DNA from 4 places in the Streptomyces sp. NPDC048291 genome. Region 3 is predicted to be linked to each of the others. Evidence: riboswitches for the same ligand, from Rfam matches in the RefSeq annotation. Region 3 holds a riboswitch; each other region holds the start of a gene.
The links. Region 3 has a riboswitch for cyclic di-AMP ahead of ACGF5O_RS16785 (M23 family metallopeptidase). Riboswitches for the same ligand answer to the same signal wherever they lie in the genome.
Positions count from the first base shown of each region.

Region 1: it holds a riboswitch for cyclic di-AMP, as region 3 does, so the genes downstream of both, ACGF5O_RS38380 (transglycosylase family protein) here and ACGF5O_RS16785 (M23 family metallopeptidase) in region 3, are expected to answer to the same signal.
Region 2: it holds a riboswitch for cyclic di-AMP, as region 3 does, so the genes downstream of both, ACGF5O_RS29260 (peptidoglycan DD-metalloendopeptidase family protein) here and ACGF5O_RS16785 (M23 family metallopeptidase) in region 3, are expected to answer to the same signal.
Region 4: it holds a riboswitch for cyclic di-AMP, as region 3 does, so the genes downstream of both, ACGF5O_RS43300 (NlpC/P60 family protein) here and ACGF5O_RS16785 (M23 family metallopeptidase) in region 3, are expected to answer to the same signal.

Region 1 is NZ_JBICZC010000016.1:105,725-111,073, reverse strand. It holds gene ACGF5O_RS38395 (nucleoside triphosphate pyrophosphohydrolase) at 1-142, shown strand, start outside; gene ACGF5O_RS38390 (cytochrome P450) at 139-1,395, shown strand; gene ACGF5O_RS38385 (transglycosylase family protein) at 1,573-2,571, shown strand; cyclic di-AMP (ydaO/yuaA leader) riboswitch at 2,766-2,939, shown strand; gene ACGF5O_RS38380 (transglycosylase family protein) at 2,944-3,627, shown strand; gene eno (phosphopyruvate hydratase) at 3,974-5,260, shown strand.
Region 2 is NZ_JBICZC010000011.1:183,342-188,690, reverse strand. It holds gene ACGF5O_RS29265 (SGNH/GDSL hydrolase family protein) at 1-445, opposite strand, end outside; gene ACGF5O_RS29260 (peptidoglycan DD-metalloendopeptidase family protein) at 690-1,643, opposite strand; cyclic di-AMP (ydaO/yuaA leader) riboswitch at 1,648-1,808, opposite strand; gene ACGF5O_RS29255 (alpha-galactosidase) at 2,116-4,188, opposite strand; gene ACGF5O_RS29250 (tyrosine-protein phosphatase) at 4,387-5,184, shown strand; gene ACGF5O_RS29245 (DUF6126 family protein) at 5,225-5,347, opposite strand; gene ACGF5O_RS29240 (helix-turn-helix domain-containing protein) at 5,344-5,349, opposite strand, start outside.
Region 3 is NZ_JBICZC010000006.1:20,606-25,954, reverse strand. It holds gene ACGF5O_RS16800 (dihydrofolate reductase family protein) at 1-830, shown strand, start outside; tRNA gene ACGF5O_RS16795 (tRNA-Met) at 920-993, shown strand; gene ACGF5O_RS16790 (PP2C family protein-serine/threonine phosphatase) at 1,208-2,305, shown strand; cyclic di-AMP (ydaO/yuaA leader) riboswitch at 2,556-2,716, shown strand; gene ACGF5O_RS16785 (M23 family metallopeptidase) at 2,724-3,761, shown strand; gene ACGF5O_RS16780 (aldo/keto reductase) at 3,979-4,923, shown strand; gene ACGF5O_RS16775 (PrsW family intramembrane metalloprotease) at 5,022-5,349, opposite strand, start outside.
Region 4 is NZ_JBICZC010000020.1:91,889-97,237, forward strand. It holds gene ACGF5O_RS43295 (tellurite resistance/C4-dicarboxylate transporter family protein) at 1-140, opposite strand, end outside; gene ACGF5O_RS43300 (NlpC/P60 family protein) at 335-1,507, opposite strand; cyclic di-AMP (ydaO/yuaA leader) riboswitch at 1,515-1,689, opposite strand; gene pcrA (DNA helicase PcrA) at 2,002-4,461, shown strand; gene ACGF5O_RS43310 (M23 family metallopeptidase) at 4,496-5,349, opposite strand, start outside.

The DNA.
Region 1 (5,349 bases), on a different contig from region 3:
GCAGGCGCCGGGCATCGGGTACGAGCTGCTCGCGCTGGCGGCCCGCGCCGAGGCGGAGGGCGTCGACCCGGAGGCCGCGCTCCGGGCGGCGGCCCGGGCCTACCGGGACGCGGTGCGGGCCACGGAGGGAGTGGAGAAGTGACCGCCCCCGCCCCCGACCTCTTCACCTGGGAGTTCGCCGCCGACCCCTACCCCGCCTACGCCTGGCTGCGGGAGCACGAGCCGGTTCGGCGGACCCGGCTGCCCAGCGGGGTGGAGGCCTGGCTGGTCACGCGGTACGGGGACGCCAAGCAGGCGCTGGCCGACCCGAGGCTCTCCAAGAACTCGGCGCATCACGACGAGCCCGCGCACGCCAAGGGGAAGACCGGCATCCCCGGGGAGCGCAAGGCCGAGTTGATGACGCACCTGCTCAACATCGACCCGCCGGACCACACCAGGCTGCGGCGGCTGGTGAGCAAGGCGTTCACCCCGCGCCGGGTGGCCGAGTTCGCGCCGCGGGTCCGTGAGCTGACCGACCGGCTCATCGACGGGTTCGCGGAGCGGGGCGAGGCCGACCTCATCCACGAGTTCGCCTTCCCGCTGCCCATCTACGCCATCTGCGACCTGCTCGGCGTCCCGCCCGAGGACCAGGACGACTTCCGGGACTGGGCGGGGATGATGATCCGGCACGGGGGCGGGCCGCGGGGCGGGGTCGCGCGGTCCGTGAAGAAGATGCGCGGATATCTGGCCGAGCTGATCCACCGGAAGCGGGAGGCGCTGCCCGCCGAGGCAGGTCCCGGCGAGGACCTCATCTCCGGGCTCATCCGGGCCTCGGACCACGGAGAGCACCTCACCGAGAACGAGGCCGCGGCCATGGCGTTCATCCTGCTGTTCGCCGGCTTCGAGACCACCGTCAACCTGATCGGGAACGGCACGTACGCGCTGCTCACCCACCCCGGGCAGCGGGCCCGCCTGCAGGAGTCCCTGGCCGCCGGCGAGCGCGGGCTGCTGGAGACCGGCGTCGAGGAACTGCTGCGCTACGACGGGCCGGTGGAGCTGGCCACCTGGCGGTTCGCCACCGAGCCGGTCGCGATCGGCGGGCAGCACATCGCCCCCGGCGACCCGGTCCTGGTCGTCCTGGCCGCGGCCGACCGGGACCCGGAGCGGTTCGCCGAGCCGGACACCCTCGACCTCGCCCGGCGGGACAACCAGCACCTCGGATACGGCCACGGCATCCACTACTGCCTGGGCGCCCCGCTCGCCCGCCTGGAAGGGCAGACCGCGCTCGCCGGTCTCCTCACCCGCCTTCCCGACCTGCGACTCGCGGTGGACGAGAGCGAGTTGCGGTGGCGCGGCGGGCTCATCATGCGCGGGCTGCGCACGCTGCCCGTGGAGTTCACGCCGACCGGCCGCTGAAGCCTCCACCTGCCCCTACGGGCAAAAGATGATTAGCGTTCAAGTCTGTGATCTTCACGTGATCTGCGCGGCATTAACTTGTGACAAGTGATCGTCTGCCGATACGTTCACCCCTCAGTACGGCGCCCTTGCGGGACCCGCCGTGCCGGTCACCGCTGTCGCTCGAAAGGTTTCCGCATGCTCTCCGGGAACGGTCGTCACCGTCGCCCCCGCCAGGCTCCGGCGCTCCTCGTCGCGGCCGGGGTGACCGGCTCCGCCATCGCCCTCCCGCTCCTCGGCGCGGTGAACGCCAGCGCGGCCGACGGCTCCACCTGGGACCAGGTGGCCGAGTGCGAGAGCGGCGGTTCCTGGAGCGCCGACAACGGCACCGGCTACTACGGCGGTCTCCAGATCTCCCTGGACGACTGGAGCGAGTACGGGGGCCTGGAGTACGCCGGCACCCCCGACCAGGCGAGCCGTTCGCAGCAGATCGCGGTCGCCGAGAAGATGCTCGCCGACCAGGGCACCAAGGCCTGGCGGACCTGCGCCCTGATCGCCGGACTCTCGTCCGACGACGCGTCGGTGAACGTCGACACGGGCCTCGGCGACTCGAGTGATTCGTCCGGTTCCTCCGACTCGTCGGACTCGTCCTCGGGGCTGTCGGACTCGTCCTCGTCCTCCGGTTCCGACTCCTCCTCGGGCGCCGCGGACTCCGGGAGCGAGTCCGCCACCCCCTTGCCGAGCGCGAGTGCCGACAGCGACTCCAAGGCGGACAGCTCCGGCAAGTCCAGCAAGACGGACAAGTCGGAATCGTCCAAGTCCGGCTCGGATGCCGACGCTTCGAAGGCGAGCGGGAGCCCTGCCGTCTCCGAGTCCGACGACTCGGACAATTCGTGGCAGACCGGTGGCTCTTGGAGCCTGGTCGACACGGGCGCCGTCGGCAGTGGCGGCAAGCACCGTGGCGGCTCGGCGGACGAAAGCGTGACAAACGGTCAGGGCTCCGCCTCCAACGGCCGGCACGCCTCCCGCGACAGCGGCACCTACACCGTCCGTGACGGCGACACCCTCGCCTCCATCGCCGACTCCCTTGACCTCGACGGCGGATGGCGCGCGCTCTACGACGCGAACAAGGCCGACATCGGCACCGACCCGAACGCCATCGCTCCCGGTCAGACCCTGAAACTCGGCAGCGAATAGGGCGAAAAGCGGCGGGAGTTGGCGCCCCGCTTCGAGCCGAATGTCCGTTTTGGTGAAAGTGTGGGATGAGTCTCAGAAGCCCTGATCATCTTTGAAATTCACCGGATCGCCTGTTTACGGTCAAGGCCGCTCGTCACCACGAGCCCCGGCCGTCGCAACGCCGAGTCCTGCCAGCGGCCGTCCGGGAACAGTCGTCGCGTCATGCGCCGTAGGCAGGAGCGGGGGACCCAAGGTAAGTGCCGGGACCGGTGGTTGAGGCCGCCGATCCGGCTCGGGGTGAAGCCGCGCACCGACACACGGTGTGCGGCCGGGCAACTCAACCGGCCCGAACCCGACAGCTCACCTCGCAGGCGTCGGTGAGGGGATCGATCCATGCTGTTCTCCGGCAAGGGCAAGCACCGCCGTCCGTCCAAGGCCGTCCGCGCCATCGCCGTCGCCGGTGTCACCGGCGTCGCCGTCGCCGCGCCGCTGATGGCGGCCGGCAGCGCCTCCGCCGCCACCGCCTCCGAGTGGGACACCGTCGCCCAGTGCGAGTCCGGCGGCAACTGGTCCATCAACACCGGCAACGGCTACTACGGCGGTCTCCAGTTCTCCGCCTCCACCTGGGCCGCGTACGGCGGCACGCAGTACGCCGCGCAGGCCAACCAGGCCAGCAAGGCGCAGCAGATCACGATCGCCGAGAAGGTCCTCGCCGCGCAGGGCAAGGGTGCCTGGCCGGTCTGCGGCACGGGCCTGTCCGGCGCCGCCTACACCGGCGGCAGCGCCGGCTCGACCAGCTCCTCGTCGAGCAGCAGCACCGGCACCCGCTCGACCGACACCCAGGCCGCCTCCCGCTCCGCCGAGCGCCCGGCCGCCAAGAAGACCGTCACCACCCCGACCGGCAAGAAGGTCAAGAAGGGCGACGGCGAGTACAAGGTCGTCAAGGGCGACACCCTCAGCTCGATCGCCGAGAAGCACAAGGTCAAGGGCGGCTGGCAGGCGCTGTTCAAGCTGAACAAGGACATCGTCGACGACGCCGACTTCATCTACCCGGGCCAGCAGCTGCACCTGAAGTAAGACCCAGCTGAACCACAGCCCCCACACAGCCGTGGTCCCCATAGTGGGGACCACGTGAGGGTCACCCCCGTCCCCCACGAGCCCCCGCTCCGGTGCGTTTTCCCCCGAACGCACCGGGGCGGGGTTTCTCTTTGCGGTCAGGCTCCGTGGCCCGCTCTTCTTCCGTTCTTCATCGGGACCCCCTTTGTTCCGCGCGTGAACAATGAGTACCGTCAGTGTGTCCACGGGCCGGTCGGTCGTGCCGGCCGACGGCCCTCGGACGGTTAGGCTCTAGTCGCAAGGCTGAGCAAGGGCCGACGAGGCCCGCGTGCGCCCCGCACAACCAGCGTCACATCCCAAGAAGGAGATGCTCGTGCCGTCCATCGACGTCGTCGTAGCCCGGGAAATCCTGGACTCCCGAGGCAACCCCACGGTCGAGGTCGAGGTCGGCCTCGACGACGGCAGCACGGGTCGTGCCGCCGTCCCGTCCGGCGCCTCCACCGGTGCCTTCGAGGCCATCGAGCTCCGTGACGGCGACCCCAACCGCTACCTGGGCAAGGGTGTCGAGAAGGCCGTCCTCGCCGTCATCGAGCAGATCGGCCCGGAGCTCGTCGGCTACGACGCCACCGAGCAGCGCCTGATCGACCAGGCCATGTTCGACCTGGACGCCACCGACAACAAGGGCTCGCTCGGCGCCAACGCCATCCTCGGCGTCTCCCTCGCCGTCGCGCACGCCGCCTCCGAGGCGTCCGACCTGCCGCTGTTCCGCTACCTCGGCGGCCCGAACGCGCACCTGCTGCCCGTTCCGATGATGAACATCCTCAACGGCGGCTCGCACGCGGACTCCAACGTCGACATCCAGGAGTTCATGATCGCCCCGATCGGCGCGGAGTCCTTCTCCGAGGCGCTGCGCTGGGGTGCCGAGGTCTACCACACCCTGAAGAAGGTCCTGAAGAGCAAGGGCCTGGCCACCGGCCTCGGCGACGAGGGCGGCTTCGCCCCGAACCTGGAGTCGAACCGCGCCGCGCTCGACCTCATCCTGGAGGCGATCAAGCAGGCCGGTTACGTCCCCGGCGAGCAGATCGCGCTCGCGCTCGACGTCGCCGCGTCCGAGTTCTACAAGGACGGCAAGTACGAGTTCGAGGGCAAGTCCCGCTCGGCCGCGGAGATGACCGAGTACTACGAGGAGCTCGTCGCCGCGTACCCGCTGGTCTCCATCGAGGACCCGCTGTTCGAGGACGACTGGGCGGGCTGGAAGGTCCTCACCGACAAGCTCGGCGACAAGGTGCAGATCGTCGGCGACGACCTGTTCGTCACCAACCCGGAGCGCCTGGCCCGCGGCATCGAGGAGGGCACCGCCAACGCCCTGCTGGTGAAGGTGAACCAGATCGGTTCGCTGACCGAGACCCTGGACGCCGTCGAGCTCGCCCAGCGCAACGGCTTCAAGTGCATGATGTCGCACCGCTCCGGCGAGACCGAGGACGTCACCATCGCCGACCTCGCCGTCGCCACCAACTGCGGCCAGATCAAGACCGGCGCCCCGGCCCGCTCCGAGCGCGTCGCCAAGTACAACCAGCTGCTGCGCATCGAGGAGATCCTCGACGACGCGGCGGTGTACGCGGGCCGCAGCGCCTTCCCGCGCTTCAAGGGCTGAGCCTCACAGAGTCAAGGCTCAGCCAGTCGTACGTACGTCCCCGTACCCGGTCCCGTACCGTGTCCGGGGACGTACGCACGTGTCAGGGC
Region 2 (5,349 bases), on a different contig from region 3:
CGTAGCGGTCGGCGATGGCCCGGACATGTCCGTTGTACGTGGCGATCTTGCCGCGCAGGTGCTTGAGGACGGGCACGCCCCGGGTGTCGAACCCGGTGGTCACCAGCACCGTGCCGACGGCCTCGGTCAGCTGGGCCACGGCCCGCTCGAACCGCTCCGCGACCTCGTCGGGGTCGGTGCCGGGGCGGATGATGTCGTTGCCGCCCGCGCAGAAGGAGACCAGGTCCGGGGCGAGTTCCAGGGCCTGCGGCACCTGGTCCGCCACGATCTGGTCGAGCAGTTTCCCGCGCACGGCAAGGTTGGTGTAGCCGAAGTCGCCCTCGGGCCGCCGGTCGGACAGCAGTACCGCGAACCGGTCGGCCCAGCCGACGAACGCCCCGTCGGGGCCGGGGTCTCCCACGCCCTCGGTGAAGCTGTCCCCCACCGCTGCGTACGACCCGATCACTGATGCATTGTCACTCTTCGAATCGTCTCCCACATCGGACCATGATTCACCTTCGACTGTGACCTACGCGACCGTAATAAGGGGTTGACGCTCGGTGAGATAAGACACCCTTAAATACTTTGCCAATCTTGGAATAAGGCCCTGAGCACCGGCGTTGAGGTGTCGACAAACACCGGAGGCCGGACCCGGGGATCGGGGGTCCGGCCTCCGGAGTGCGTGTCGGACCAGTGGGCGGCGCGCCGGGTCAGCCGACGGCGAGGCCCTTGGCGCGGAGGTAGGCGACCGGGTCCACGTCCGAGCCGTAGTCGGGGGTGGTGCGGATCTCGAAGTGGAGGTGCGGGCCGGTCACGTTGCCGGTCGCGCCGGAGAGGCCGACCTGCTGGCCCGCGGTCACGCTCTGGCCGACCGAGACGGACAGGGCGGAGAGGTGGCCGTACTGCGCGTAGTAGCCGTCGGCGAGCCGGATGACGACCTGGTTGCCGTAGGCGCCGCCCCAGCCGGCCGAGACGACCGTACCGGCGCCGACGGCCTTGACCGGGGTGCCGGTCGGGACGACGAAGTCGACGCCCGTGTGGTAGCCGCTGGACCACATGCTGCCGGCCACGTGGTAGCCGGTGCCGATGGCACCACCCGTGACCGGGAGGGCGAAGCCGGAGGCGGTCGCAACCGAACCTTCCGAACCGGCCGAGTCGTTCGAACCGGTCGTGCCGTTCGAGGAGGCCGAGGACGAGGACGCGGTCGACCTGGACGGCCGCGGGTCCGAGTGCACCCGTGAACGGGAGCCGGAGTCCGTCGTCGCGGCGTGCCGGCCGCCGAGGGTGAGCTTCAGGCCAGGGTGGATCAGCGAGGGGTTGTCGCCGACGGCCTCCCGGTTGTCGGCGTAGATCCGGTGCCAGCCGCCGTGGACGTGCTGGTCGCGGGCGATCTTCGAGAGATAGTCGCCGGACACCACCGTGTAGACGCGGTGCGCGGAATGCGCGGCACCGGAATTCCCCGCGGGCGCCTGCTTCACCGCGGTCTTCTCGATCACGGGAAGCGACTGCGTGGCCTTTTCGGAAACGGACTGCGGAGTGGCCGCGTGGGCACCGGTGGCCCCCATGAGCGGCAGAGCCAGCGCGGCGCCACCGGTTCCTGCGACGGCCATCGAGCGGGTGAAACGCTGGGACTTGGGGCGGCGGTGCTTACCCTTCGCGGGCATGGCGCATTCCTCTCCTGCGCCTGCGAGGTGAGCTGTCGGGTTCGGGCTGGAGCTGCCCGGCCACGCCGGAAGGCGTGGCTACACCCCTAGCCGTCCCGGGAACCGGAACAGGCGGTCATACCTGGTGGGTCCCCCGCTCCTGCCGGGCACGGGTGAGTGTGTGTGGGGACTCCGGGCGGCGGCAGGATTCGGCGTTCCGACCGGATGTGTGGCGAACGTAAGCGAGTGGGACGGACGTGGACAAGCATCCGTTTCCCGCCATCCGCGTTTCACTTGATCCGTTGTCGGAAATCCCGGTCACCCTCCGTGAATTCCGATCTTTTCGCCTTTCCAACCTTCTTGGAAAGCGCCGGAATTACGTGAACATGACGCGCGACGGACGGTCACGAATATGACGCTCCTCACGCACGTCATGCCACGTCCTCTTATTCCATGACGAGCTGGAACTAAGGTGTCAATTCGGGCAGATAGGTCAGATCCGCCGGAAACGGATGACTGCCGCATCCAGGTCACCCTTCAGCCCGGTGCGCAGCCCGTGATGCAACAGCACGGCACCCCCGTGCGATTCCCCCGTTTCGAGGCACTCGTACGACGCTGCCGGGTCGAGCCCCTGGAGCCGCAGCGCCGGCGCCGGCTCGCCGTAGCTCTGCGCCTGCAGCCAGGCGAGGACGACGGTCTCGTCGCCGAGCGTGTACTGCACCGCGCTGAGCCCGCCCGCCGGCGGCCGCAGCCGGAACTGGTCGCCGCGCTGCACCAGGGGCCTGATCTCCTTGTAGAGCTCCACCCAACGACCGGCCTCGGCGAGCTCCTCCTCGGTCCAGTCCGAGAGGTCGCCGCCGACACCGAGCGCCCCGGCCATGGAGCTGACGAACCGGAAACGCAGCGAGCTGACCCGGCCGTTGAGCTGGTGGTTCGGGCTGTCGGTGACCCAGGCGGACATCACCCGGGCGGGGTGGATCTGGCTGAAGCCGTGCTGGATGGCCAGCCGGTCCAGCGGGTCGGTGTTGTCGGAGGTCCACGCCTCGTCGGTACGGCTCATGATCCCTAGGTCGATCCGCCCGCCACCGCCGGAGCAGGACTCGATGGCGACGTTCGGGTGGGCCGCGCGGATCCGGTCGAGCAGGGCGTACAGCCCGCGCACGTGATCGACCCACAGGCGCTGCGGGTAGGGCTCGCCGGGCCAACCCGCGTCCGTGAAGCAGCGGTTGAAGTCCCACTTCACGTAGTCGATCGGGGCGCTGGACAGCAGGGTGTCGAGCTGCTGCCAGAGGTACTCCTGGACGTCCTCGCGGGCGAGGTTGAGGACGAGCTGGTTGCGGAGTTCCGTCCGCTTTCGTCCCTGCTGGTACTGGACCCAGTCGGGATGCGCGCGGTACAGGTCGCTGTCCGCGTTGACCATCTCGGGCTCGACCCAGATGCCGAACTGCATGCCGAGGGCGTGCACGTAGTCGGCGAGGGGCTTGAGGCCCTTGGGGAAGCGGTCGGGGTTGGGCGTCCAGTCGCCGAGGCCGGCGTGGTCGCTGGTGCGGGCGCCGAACCAGCCGTCGTCCACCACGAACAGTTCGACGCCGATCGCGGCGGCCCGGCGCGCGAGGGTGGCCTGCTGCTCCTCGGAGATGTCGAAGGTGGTGGCCTCCCAGGAGTTGAACAGCACCGGCCGGTCCTGGTCGGCGTCCGGGATGATGTACGCCCGCTGGTAGGCGTGCCAGGCGCGGCTGGCCCCGCCGAAGCCGCCGTCGGACCAGAGGCCCGCGAAGACGGGACTGGTGTAGGACTCGCCCTCGGCCAGCATCAGCAGGCCCGAGTCGTCGTAGCCGGCGCCGCCGGTGATCTGCACGCGCGCGTCGGGGAGTTGGGCGACCGCGATGCGCCAGGAGCCGGACCAGCCGAGGGCGCAGCCCCAGACCTCGCCGTGCTCCTCGGTGGCGTCGGTGTCGAGGGCGACCCAGGGCAGGTGCTGGTGGCCGGTGTGGCCGCGGCGGCTGCCGATGACCTTCTCGCCGTAGGTGAGCGGCGCACTGACCAGCCGGGACTCGGCGGCCCAGCGGCCGTGCAGCTGGGAGAGCCGCCAGCCCTCGCGGTCGGGGAGCGTCCAGGTGGCGGGGTCGGCGCGGAGCAGCTCCAGGCGCGCGTGTGCCTCGTTGCCGACGGTCACCCACCGCTCGACGACGTCGCCGCGCATCCGGTAGTGCAGGGTGATGACGATCCCGTCGTCCGTGAAGCGCAGCCGGAGCTCGTCCGCCTCGACCACGTAGGAGTCGAAGGTCCACTCGGTGCCCCGGCGCTCGTCGGTCCGCACGGACAGCGCGGGGCGGACGAAGCGGGGACCGCCCTCGACGGGGTACTCCTCACGGCCGTCCAGCGGGGACTCGAAGGGCCAGTAGCCGGGCAGCGCCCGGGTGCTGAGCTCCTCGGCGTCGGCGAGCCGGATCCTGGGGCCCCAGTGCAGGTGGAGCAGTTCGTCGGCCTCCGTCAGATGCAGCGCGTAGCTGCTGCCGGGGCCCGACAGGAGCCAGGTACGACCGTTTTCGGCGATGTCCACCATCGAGAAACCTCACACAGGGGCCAACAGATCCGCTCAAGCACCAACATCATCAAGGGCCACGGGCTCCGGAAGCAAGGGTCATGGGCCGCCGAGGCGGTGCCTGTGGACAACTCATTGCCCACGGAAACCGATGTCGTATGGTCGATCCAGTGCCCGTCGACGAGCAGCGCCGACGGGGCCGGCCGGGAGGAGCCCCCCGTGACGCAGCAGGTCCCGTCGACCGAGCCCGAGCTGGCCGGTGTGCGCAACTTCCGTGACGTGGGCGGCCTGCCGACCGTGGACGGGCGCCGGGTGCGGCCGGGCGTGCTGTTCCGCAGCGGCCATCTGGCGCACGCGACGGAGCAGGACGCGGAGTTCCTCGCCTCGCTCGGCCTGCACACGATCTTCGACTTCCGCAACGCGGCCGACCAGAAGCTGGAGGGCCCGGACGTCGAGCTGCCCGGCGTGCGGAACCTGAACCTGCCGCTGACCGACCCGGCGCACGGCGCCGACTTCTGGAAGATGGTCCGCGAGGGCGAGATCGACCAGCTGCGCGGGCTCCTGGGCGACGGCAAGGCCGCGGCCCGGATGGTCACCTCGTACCGCACGATCGTCAAGGACCGCACCGACGAGCACTCGCGCGTGCTGCACGCGCTCGCCGAGGACAGCGTCCCGGCGCTGATGCACTGTGCGGCCGGCAAGGACCGGGCGGGCATCTCCATAGCCGTGACGCTGCTCGCGGTGGGTGTGGAGCGGGACGCGATCCTCACCGACTACCTGGAGTCCAACGCCAAGCACCGCCGCTACAAGGTGCGGCGCAGCGGCGGCGGGGAGAGCGCGTACAGCCCCGAGGTGATGGACCTGCTCAGCCCGCTCTTCGATGCCCGCGCGGAGTACCTGACGGCGGCCTTCGAGAGCATCGAGGAGACGTGGGGCGATGTCGACACGTACCTGGAGCAGGGCCTGAAGCTGGCCCCGGAGACCCGGGGACGGCTGCGCGAGCGGCTGCTCGCCTGAGGCCGGGCGGGAAGGCCGCGGCCGGGCGGAGGCCGGCGGCTCAGCCCTTGCCGCCGAGGGCGAACAGCAGGTAGAGGAAGCCGGCCAGGACGTGCCCGACGGCAAGGTAGATGACCAGCCGGATCCACAGGGCCCGGGGGAACTTCTCCTCGATGTTGCTCACGG
Region 3 (5,349 bases):
TGTACACGACGGACGAGGGCGCGCAGCGGGCCCGCGCCCTCGGGATCGCCGCGGACGTCGTCTCCCTCGGCGCCGACCTCGACTGGCGGCTGCTCCTGGAGCACCTGCACGACGTACGGGGCGTACGGCGGCTGATGGTCGAGGGCGGCGGCACCGTCCACACCCAGCTCCTCCAGCAGGGCCTGGCCGACGAGCTCCAGCTGGTCCTGGCCCCCCTCTTCGTCGGCGACCCGAAGGCACCGCGGCTGTTCGGTCCCGGCGGGTACCAGGCCGGGCGGCTGCGGCTCGTGGAGACCCGCCGGATCGAGGACGTCGTCCTCATGCGCTACGAGCCCACGGCCCCCGGCACCCCCGGTATCCCCGGCACCGGCGGGTCGGCGTCCGCCGCGGACCGGCACTGGCTGCGGCTCGCCTGTGAGCTGGCGGCCGAGTGCCCGCCCTCCCGGACCGCGTTCAGCGTGGGTGCGGTGGTCGTCGCGGCCGACGGCACGGAGCTGGCCCGCGGCCACTCCCGGGAGGCCGGCGACCCCGTGGTCCACGCGGAGGAGGCGGCCCTGGCCAAGATCCCCGCGGACGACCCCCGGCTGGCCGCGGCCACGGTCTACACCAGCCTCGAACCCTGCACCCACCGCGCCTCCCGCCCGCACCCCTGCGCCGAACTGATCCTCCGGGCCGGGGTACGACGGGTGGTGACGGCATGGCGCGAGCCGGACACGTTCGTGACGGCGGCCGACGGGACGGGGGCGCTGCGGGAGGCCGGGGTGGCGGTGCTGGTGCTCGGAGAGTACGAGGGGGAGGCGAAGGCGCCCAACGGGCACCTGCTGACCTGAGCAGACCTGACCTGAGCTGACCTGAGGCGTCCACCGGAAGTAACCCGTGTGACTTCACCTCTTCCGATGGCGTATGCTGGTTTCACCGACGCGGGGTGGAGCAGCTCGGTAGCTCGCTGGGCTCATAACCCAGAGGTCGCAGGTTCAAATCCTGTCCCCGCTACTGAAACCCAGGGCCGGAATCCGATTCGAGGATTCCGGCCCTGAGTCATGTCCGGGCGCAGGTTCCTCTCCGGACCCGTCCGTAGTCATCCGCCCGGCCCACACCATTCGCTTCGCCCGCTCACAGCCGCAAACCTGGACGGACAGGCATCGAACCCATCGAATACGTCAGGCACGTCGAGCACGTCGAACACGTGGTGCATCAGGGGGGTCGTGTGGTGGGCCGTGGAGAGGCGGAGCAGCGCGGCCCCGTGTCCGCCCGCACCCTCGCCCGCTTCCTGCCCGCGCTGCTGATCTGCACGGGCGTCTGCTACGACGTGCTCACCCCCGCGGTCTTCACCGCGGCCCCCTTCTTCACGGCCGCCCCGCTGATCGCCGCGCCGCTCGCCTCCCTGCGCACCACCCTCCTCACGGGCCTGGCCGCGCTCCTCGCCACCTACGCCGTGCACGCGCGGTCGGCGGTTGTCCCGGACGCCGACGCCGTCACCGAGATCGTCACGGTGGCCACCGTCGCCGTCCTCGCCGCCGGCATCAACCGGATCGTCCGGATCGGCGACCAGCGCCTCGCCTCCGCCCGCGAGGTCGCCGAGGCCGCCCAGCGGGCCGTGCTGCCCGAGCCCACCGAGCGGATCGGCGGCTTCGAGATCGCCGCCCGCTACCAGGCGGCCCAGGAGGGCACCCTCATCGGCGGCGACCTGTACGCCGTCCAGGACACCCCGTACGGCGTGCGGCTGGTCGTCGGCGACGTGCGCGGCAAGGGGATGGGCGCGGTCGCCGCCGTCGCCGTGCTCATCGGCGCGTTCCGGGAGGCCGCCGAGCAGGAGGTCACGCTGGAGGCGGTCGCCGGGCGGCTGGAGCGGGCGTTGGTGCGCGAGGGCGGCAGGCGCGGCGGCATCGCCGCCGACGAGGGGTTCACCACCGCCGTACTCGCCGAACTCCCGCACGGAGGCGGCACGCTCCGGATCGTCAACCGCGGTCATCCGCCGCCCCTGCTGCTGCTCGGCGACGGCGAGGTGCGCCCGCTGCGGGCGCCGGAGGCCGCGCTGCCGCTCGGGATGGGCGAGCTGGGGACGTGGCCCGACCGGGCGGCCGAGTACGGGTTCCCGAGCGGGGCCACGCTGCTGCTGCACACCGACGGCCTCTCCGAGGCGCGGGACGCGCACGGCCGCTTCTACGACCCGGAGCGGCGGCTGGCCGGCCGTACCGTCACCGCCCCCGGCCCTCTGGTGGACCGGCTCGCGGCCGAAGTACGCCGGCACACCGGCGGCGGCATGACGGACGACATGGCGCTGCTCGCCGTACGGCGGCCCTGAGCGGCGCGCGGTCACGTTGGGTGTCCGGGCGACCGCCCTGCGCATAACAACTGAGTCACCATCAAAACCTGTGTGACTCCTGAGCTGAGCAGCGTGCACCGCCGACTCGACCGTTTTTGACCGGTCGTGGCAGGTAAGTCCAAGCTTTGAAAGCTTAATGATCAAGACGAACTGCTTGGAATCTGGTAGCCGTGTCTATTAACGTTCGATAACGCAGCGCGGTCGTCCCAGCCGTCACCCGCGACGGCTCCGTGCGCACGCGCCGAATCCCGCAAGGGAACCGGGGAACCACCACCTTGGGGTGAATCGCACGGCTACCGCCGGGTACGAAACGGCCGGTATACGCGCGTAGGAGACCTTCCCGCTCCGAACCCGTCAGCTAACCCGGTAGGCAGCGGAAGGAAAGGAGTGCGCCCGCGTGGCGTCCAACCCGCCTGCTCCTACAGCCCCGTTCGTGCCCAGCCAGCGTCCGCCGGAGACCTTCGGCTACGGTGGCTACCGCGCCGAGGAGGGCCCCTTCGAGGAGTGGAACCCCACCGAGGAGTCCCTCTCCGCGGTACGCGGCCGGCACCGGGTCGCCAAGCAGAAGGGCGGCGGGCTCGCCCGCAGCTCCACGGTTCTCGGCGTCGGCGTGATCGCCGCCGTCGGTGCGGGCGGCATGGCCAGCGCCAACACCGGCAAGCCGCCGGTCTCCATCTCGCTGCCCGACCTGCCCTCCTCGGTCGACGCCCTGCTCGGCGAGGGCGGCGGCCACCAGGCCACCCAGACCGCGCTCAGCAGCGTCACCACGACGACCGCCACCGACGCGGACTCCTCCTCGTCCGACGCCGGCGAGGCGCTGCGCAGCCGGATCATCGCGCAGGCCGCGCAGCAGCAGAGCCAGCTCGACACCAAGGCCAGCGCCAAGGCCGTCGCCGCCGCCGACAAGGCGGCCGCGGACGCCGAGGCCAAGGCGGAGCAGGCCGCCGCGGCCAAGGCCGCCGACGCCAAGGAGAAGGCCGAGGCCTCCGCGAAGGAGAAGGCCGAGCAGGCCCGCCTCGCCGAGCTGGCCAAGCAGTACACGCTGCCCGTCGTCTCGTACACGATCACCGGCACCTTCGGCCAGGCCGGCTCGATGTGGTCCTCCGGCTACCACACCGGCCTCGACTTCGCCGCGCCCACCGGCACGCTGATCAAGGCCGTGCACAGCGGCACGGTCACCGAGGCGGGCTGGGCCGGCTCCTACGGCTACCGCACGATCATCACCCTCGACGACGGCACCGAGCTGTGGTTCTGCCACCAGTCCTCGATCGGCGTCAAGGTCGGCCAGAAGGTCGCCACCGGCGACGTCATCGGCCGCGTCGGCGCCACCGGCAACGTGACCGGCCCGCACCTCCACCTGGAGGTCCACCCGAACGGCCAGGCCACCGCCATCGACCCGATGACCTGGCTGCGCGGCAAGGGCCTCAACCCCTGACCCGAGCCGGCCTGAGACCCGACCTGATCTGATCTGATCTGACCTGACCTGAGACCCGACCGGACGCGGATTCGGACCGCGCCCACCGGCCCCCGGCGGCCCTGACGGCAACCCCCCGGCGTCAGGGCCGTCGGTGTCCCGAGCCGTGGATTCCGCTTTTACGAGACCTTCGTAAAACACGGGATGGGTCTCCAGGCGGCCCGTGTTGAAGTTGAGCATGACTGCTCTTCGCAAACTCGGCTCTTCCGACCTCGAGGTCTTCCCGCTCGCCCTCGGCGGCAACGTCTTCGGCTGGACGGCCGACGAGGCCACCTCCTTCGCCGTCCTCGACGCGTACGCCGCCGCGGGCGGCAACTTCGTCGACACCGCCGACTCGTACACGGCGTGGATCGAGGGCAACAAGGGCGGCGAGTCCGAGACGATCATCGGCAAGTGGGTCAAGGCGCGCGGCAACCGCGACGACGTCGTCATCGCGACGAAGGTCAGCCAGCACCCCGAGTACCTCGGCCTGTCCGCCGCCAACATCAGGGCTGCCGCCGACGCGTCCCTGCGCCGTCTCGGCACCGACCACATCGACCTGTACTACACGCATTTCGACAAGCCCGAGATCCCGGTCGAGGAGATCATCGGCGCGCTGGACGAGCTGGTGCGGGCGGGCAAGGTCCGGCACATCGCCGCGTCCAACATCACGCCCGAGCGGCTCCAGGAGTCCCTGGACCTCTCCGACCGCGAGGGCCTCGCCCGGTACGTCGCCGTCCAGCCCCACTACAACCTGGTCTCCCGCGACACCTACGAGGGCCCGTTGCAGGACCTGGCCTCCCGCACCGGCCTCGCGGCCGTCCCCTACTTCTCGCTGGCCTCCGGTTTCCTCACCGGCAAGTACCGCCCCGGTACGACGGTGGACAGCGCGCGAGCGGGCCGTGCCGCCCAGTACGCGGAGTCGGAGCGCGGCCAGAGGGTCCTTGCGGCCCTGGACGAGATCGCCGCGGCCCACGAGGCCCCGATCCCCACGGTCGCCCTGGCCTGGCTGGCGGCCCAGCCCACCATCACGGCCCCGATCGCCTCGGCCCGTACCCTCGAACAGCTCCCGCCCCTGCTGGGCGTGGCGGACCTGACGCTGACGGACAAGGAACTGGCACAACTCACGACGGCCTCTGCCTGACGGCTGCCGCGCCCTCGTTCTTCCTTCTTTTCCGCCGCAACGGCGCTCAGCCCCCACGGCGCGGCCCGGCGGTGCCGAACCCTCCGCAGCCCGAAGCGCTAACTCCGATACGGGTTGTAGGCGGGATAGGCCGGATAGGCCGGATACGGCACCGCCGCCCCGTAAGGGGCGTGCCCCGGCCACCCGCCCGGCGCAGCCGTCCGCGCCGCGTACTCCAGGGCCGGCCGCACCAGCTCCCGCCGGCTCCACAGCTCCGCCAGGAGCTCCCGCTCCCGCACCACGAAGTCGGCCCCGGCCCGCCCCCGCTGCCCCCGGCGCCGCAGCAGCGCCAGCTCCGTCGCGTGCCCCTCGTACTCGGCGACCGCCCGCCCCGCCGCCTTCCCGAAGTGGTACGCGGCGTACTCCCGGGCCATCTGCCGCGCCCGC
Region 4 (5,349 bases), on a different contig from region 3:
AGCGCCAGCGCCACCCGGGACACGGTCTCCGCCCCCACCAGGTGCAGCCCCACCGACAGGATGCCGGTGGCCATCACGGCGGCCCCGGCCGCCGGCGGACGCTGCGCCCACCAGGCGCGGAGGGGTGAAATGCCGGACATGCCCCTGATGCTAGGGAGAGCCGGCCGCAGTACGAACGGGGCACGCGCGCGTGTCACGAACGATGCACGCGCGCGTGCGGCCCGAAACCCGCGCGCCGGTGCGCCGAGGCGTGCGGGGGAGCGGGTGGAGCGTGCGGAGAAGCGGATGGGGAAGCGGATGGGGGCGCCCGGGGGACGGCGGGCGCCCCGTGGGATCAGGCCGGGCGCACCACGCTGTGGATGATCGACTCGCCGCCGTAGTAGATCGACTCCTCGCGGACGTAGGCGCCGGGCTTGGGGGCGTGGATCATCATGCCGTTGCCGATGTAGATGCCGACGTGGCTGACGTCGTCGTAGAAGAAGACCAGGTCGCCGGGCTGGGCGTCGGCGAGGGGGACGGTGGTGCCGGCGTTCACCTGGTCGTAGGTGGTGCGCGGCAGGGAGACGCCCGCGGCCTTCCAGGCGGCCTGGGAGAGCCCGGAGCAGTCGTAGGAGCCGGGGCCGGTGGCGCCCCAGACGTACGGCTTGCCGATCTGCGCGCGGGCGAAGGCGATCGCCTTGGCGGCCTTCGTGGCGTAGGCGGAGTCCGAGCCGGAGCTGGAACCCGAGCCGGAAGAGGAGCCGCTGGACGACGACGAGGATGACGAGGATGACGAGGACGACGCCGCCTGGTCGGCCGCCGCGGCCTGCTGCTTCGCCAGCTCGGCCGCCTTGCGGTCCGCCGCCTCCTGCTGCCGCTTCTCGATCGCCGCCAGCCGGGCCTTCTCCGCGGCCGTCAGCTGGGACAGCAGCTCCCGCGCGGAGGCCAGCTTCGTCTGCACGGTGGTCTTGGCGGTCTTGAGGTCGTCCTGCGTCTCGGTGAGCGTCTCGAGGCTCTGGGAGGCCTCCTGCCGCTTCTTCATGGTCGCGGACTGCTCGGTGACGTAGTCGTCGACCGCGCCCTTCTGGCGCGAGGTCAGGCGGCTCATCAGCTGGTCCTGGTCGAAGTAGTCCTGGGGACTGTCCGCGAGCAGGAAGGTCGCCGTGTCGGGGACGCTCGCCCCGGTCCGGTACTGGGCCGCCGCGAACGAACCCAGTTCCTCACGCGCCTTGTTGAGCCGGTCCGTGCGCCGGGCGACGTCGTCGAGCAGGGTGTCGACCTGCTTGCGCTGCCTGCCGGTCCGCTCCTTGGCCGCGTTGTACTTCTCGGTCGCCGACTCCGCCTGCCGGTAGAGGGAGTCGACCTTCTTCTCGACCTCCTCCAGGCTCGGCTTGCCGTCGTCGGAGGGCGCGGCCTCGGCCGTCTGGGAGAACAGGGCCATGGAGGTGAGGGCGGCGGTGGCCAGGGCGGGGGTGCGTATGCCTGCCGCGCGTGTTCCTGACGGCCGGGACTTGCGGTGCGACGCCAACGGGGGCGACTCCTTCCAGCGTTCCGCCTACCGAGTTAGCTGTCGGGTTCGGGCGGGTGGTTCGGAAGGGTTGCCCTACGGTCCGTTCTCCGGTGGGGAGTCGGGACCGATTCACCCCAAGGTCGGTGTGGGTCCCCGGCTCCGGGTGCGCGGCGGCACTCCGGACTCGGCGGAGGCCGTGCGGCCCGGCGACGTTCGCCGGTGGGGGTCGTACGGCCTGCCCGGCACGCTAGCCAACTCGTGTGGTCCCTGTGAAGTTTGATGTGCGATATGCCCGATACATTTTCGTGACCTTGGTGTTGCGGTGCGCTCCGGCGATGCGATTAGGGGCGTTATGGGTGACTTGCCCGACGGTGGCGGAGGGTTCGAGGCGGGTGTTCGTTGCTGCGTGACGCGCGTCGACCGGCCGTGACGGAGCGGATCTGTTCGGTGACCGGGGCGAGTTTTCGGGGCGGCGGCCGGTTGTCGGTGGGGCGCCCTAGACTCGGAGAGCGATGAGCAGCCTCTTTGACGACAGCTTCCTGGCGAACCTCCAGGCCCCCCGCGGCCATGACGAGGAACCTCCGCCGCCGCCCGAGGACGAGCACGCTCCGGAGTCGATTCCGGACGATCTGTTCGGCGGGAAGTTCGACGTGCCCCCGGACCGGGACGCCTACTACCGCGACGGCGCCGCCCGCCCGGCCCTGGACCCGGCCGCCCTCCTGGAGGGGCTGAACGACAACCAGCGGGCGGCCGTCGTGCACGCCGGCTCCCCGCTGCTCATCGTGGCCGGCGCCGGTTCCGGCAAGACGCGCGTGCTCACCCACCGCATCGCCCACCTGCTCGGCGCGCGCCAGGTGCACCCGGGCCAGATCCTCGCGATCACCTTCACCAACAAGGCCGCGGGCGAGATGAAGGAGCGCGTCGAGCACCTCGTCGGCCCGCGCGCGAACGCGATGTGGGTGATGACCTTCCACAGCGCCTGCGTGCGGATCCTGCGCAGGGAGAGCAAGAAGCTCGGCTTCACCTCCTCCTTCTCGATCTACGACGCGGCCGACTCCAAGCGCCTGATGGCCCTGGTCTGCCGGGACCTGGACCTCGACCCCAAGCGGTTCCCGCCGAAGTCGTTCAGCGCCCAGGTCAGCAACCTCAAGAACGAGCTGGTCGACGAGGAGGACTTCGCCGCCCGCGCGAGCGACGGCTTCGAGAAGACCCTCGCCCAGGCCTACGCCATGTACCAGTCGCGGCTGCGCGAGGCGAACGCCCTCGACTTCGACGACCTGATCATGACGACGGTCAACCTGCTGCGCGCCTTCCCGGACGTCGCCGAGCACTACCGCCGCCGCTTCCGGCACGTCCTGGTCGACGAGTACCAGGACACCAACCACGCCCAGTACGCCCTCGTGCGCGAGCTGGTCGGCACCGGCGAGCCCGACCTGCCCCCCGCCGAGCTCTGCGTCGTCGGTGACGCCGACCAGTCGATCTACGCCTTCCGGGGCGCGACGATCCGCAACATCCTCCAGTTCGAGGAGGACTACCCGAACGCGACGACGATCCTCCTGGAGCAGAACTACCGCTCCACGCAGACGATCCTGAGCGCCGCCAACGCGGTCATCGAGCGCAACGTGTCCCGCCGCCCGAAGAACCTGTGGACCAACGCGGGCGCGGGCGCCCGGATCACCGGCTACGTCGCCGACACCGAGCACGACGAGGCGCAGTTCGTCGCCGAGGAGATAGACCGTCTGACGGACGCGGGCGAGGCGAAGGCGGGCGATGTCGCCGTCTTCTACCGCACCAACGCGCAGTCCCGTGTCTTCGAGGAGATCTTCATCCGGGTCGGCCTGCCCTACAAGGTGGTCGGCGGCGTCCGCTTCTACGAGCGCAAGGAGGTCCGGGACGTCCTGGCCTACCTGCGGGTGCTCGCCAACCCGGAGGACTCCGTCCCGCTCCGGCGCATCCTCAACGTCCCCAAGCGCGGAATCGGCGACCGCGCGGAGGCGATGATCGACGCCCTCGCCCAGCGCGAGAAGATCAGCTTCCCGCAGGCACTCAGGCGCGTCGACGAGGCGTACGGCATGGCCGCGCGCTCGACGAACGCGGTCAAGCGGTTCAACACGCTGATGGAGGACCTCCGTACGGTCGTGGAGTCCGGCGCCGGACCCGCCACGGTCCTGGAGGCGATCTACGAACGCACCGGATACCTGGCCGAGTTGCAGAACTCCACGGACCCGCAGGACGAGACCCGCATCGAGAACCTCCAGGAACTCGCCTCCGTGGCGCTGGAGTTCGAGCAGGAGTCCGGCGAGGGCGAGGAGTCCGGCGGGCTCGCCGACTTCCTGGAGCGGGTGGCCCTGGTCGCCGACTCCGACCAGATCCCCGACGACGACGAGAACGGCGACGGCGTCATCACCCTGATGACCCTGCACACCGCCAAGGGCCTCGAATTCCCGGTGGTGTTCCTGACCGGCATGGAGGACGGCGTCTTCCCGCACATGCGTGCCCTCGGCCAGACCAAGGAGCTGGAGGAGGAACGCCGGCTCGCCTACGTCGGCATCACGCGCGCGCGGGAGCGGCTGTACCTCACGCGGTCGGCGATGCGCAGCGCCTGGGGCCAGCCGTCGTACAACCCGGCCTCGCGCTTCCTGGAGGAGATCCCGGGCGCGTATCTGGAGTGGAAGCGGACCGGGGCGATGGCACCGGTCTCCTCCGGGCCCGCGGCCGGCGTGGCGGCCTCGCTCTCCTCGACCCGCTCGCGCTCCTCGGCGTCGGGCGCGTCCGGCTTCGCCACCCGGCGGACCTCGGAGCAGCCGGTGGTCTCGCTGGCGGTCGGCGACCGGGTCACCCACGACCAGTTCGGCCTCGGCACGGTCGTCGCGGTGAAGGGCACGGGCGGCAACGCGGAGGCGACGATCGACTTCGGCGAGGCCAAGCCGAAGCGGCTGCTGCTGCGGTACGCGCCGGTGGAGAAGCTGTAGGGGAGAGGGAAGAGAAGAGGTAAGAAGGGCCCGGTCAGGTCGGGTCGAGCCCGTGGCTGCGCAGCCACGGCAGCGGGTCTATGGCGGCGCCGCCGGCCGGCCGCACCTCGAAGTGCAGGTGCGGTCCTGTCGAGTTGCCGGAGTTCCCGGAGTACGCGATCGGGTCGCCGGCCTTCACCGTCGTACCGGCGGCGACGCGGTAAGACGAGAGGTGGCAGTACCACGTCTCCGTGCCGTCCTTCGCCGTCACGATCATCATGTTGCCGTAGGCGCTGTTCCACTTGGTGGAGACGACGCCGTCGGTCGCGGCCATCACCGTCGTGCCGTAGGAGACCGGGAAGTCGATGCCGGTGTGGACGGACATCCAGTTGACGCCGGCCTGGCCGAAGTAGGCGCTGAGCCCCCGCTGCGTGACCGGAAGCGCGTACTTCGGGCGCAGCCGCTCCTTGCGGGCCGCCTCCGCCGCCGCTTTCTTCTTCTCGGTCTCCTGCTGGGTCTTGAGGTCGATGCGCTCCTGCGTCCGGCTGGCCCGGTCGGCGAAGTCGTCGGCGCCCGCCGAGAGCGTCCTCAGCTGGGCGTCCAGCTTGCTGTTGGCGGCGGACGGTTTCACCGACTGCGCGTCCGAGGCCGAGGCGGTGGTGTCCTTGCCGTCGCCGGTCAGGCCGTTGACGGAGGCGGCGGCGATCCCGGCGACGCCCATCACACACACGGAGGGCACCGCGACGGTCAGCAGCGCGGACCGCTTGGGAGGCGTACGGCGACGGGAACGCGCCCCCGCGCGGGAACCGGCGCGAGTCGCCGACGGGGCCGGGCCGGCCGGGGTGACCTCTTCCTGGTCGTCCAGCAGTGGCGTTACTGCGGGCAGCTCACCGGTCGAGGCCGACTCCG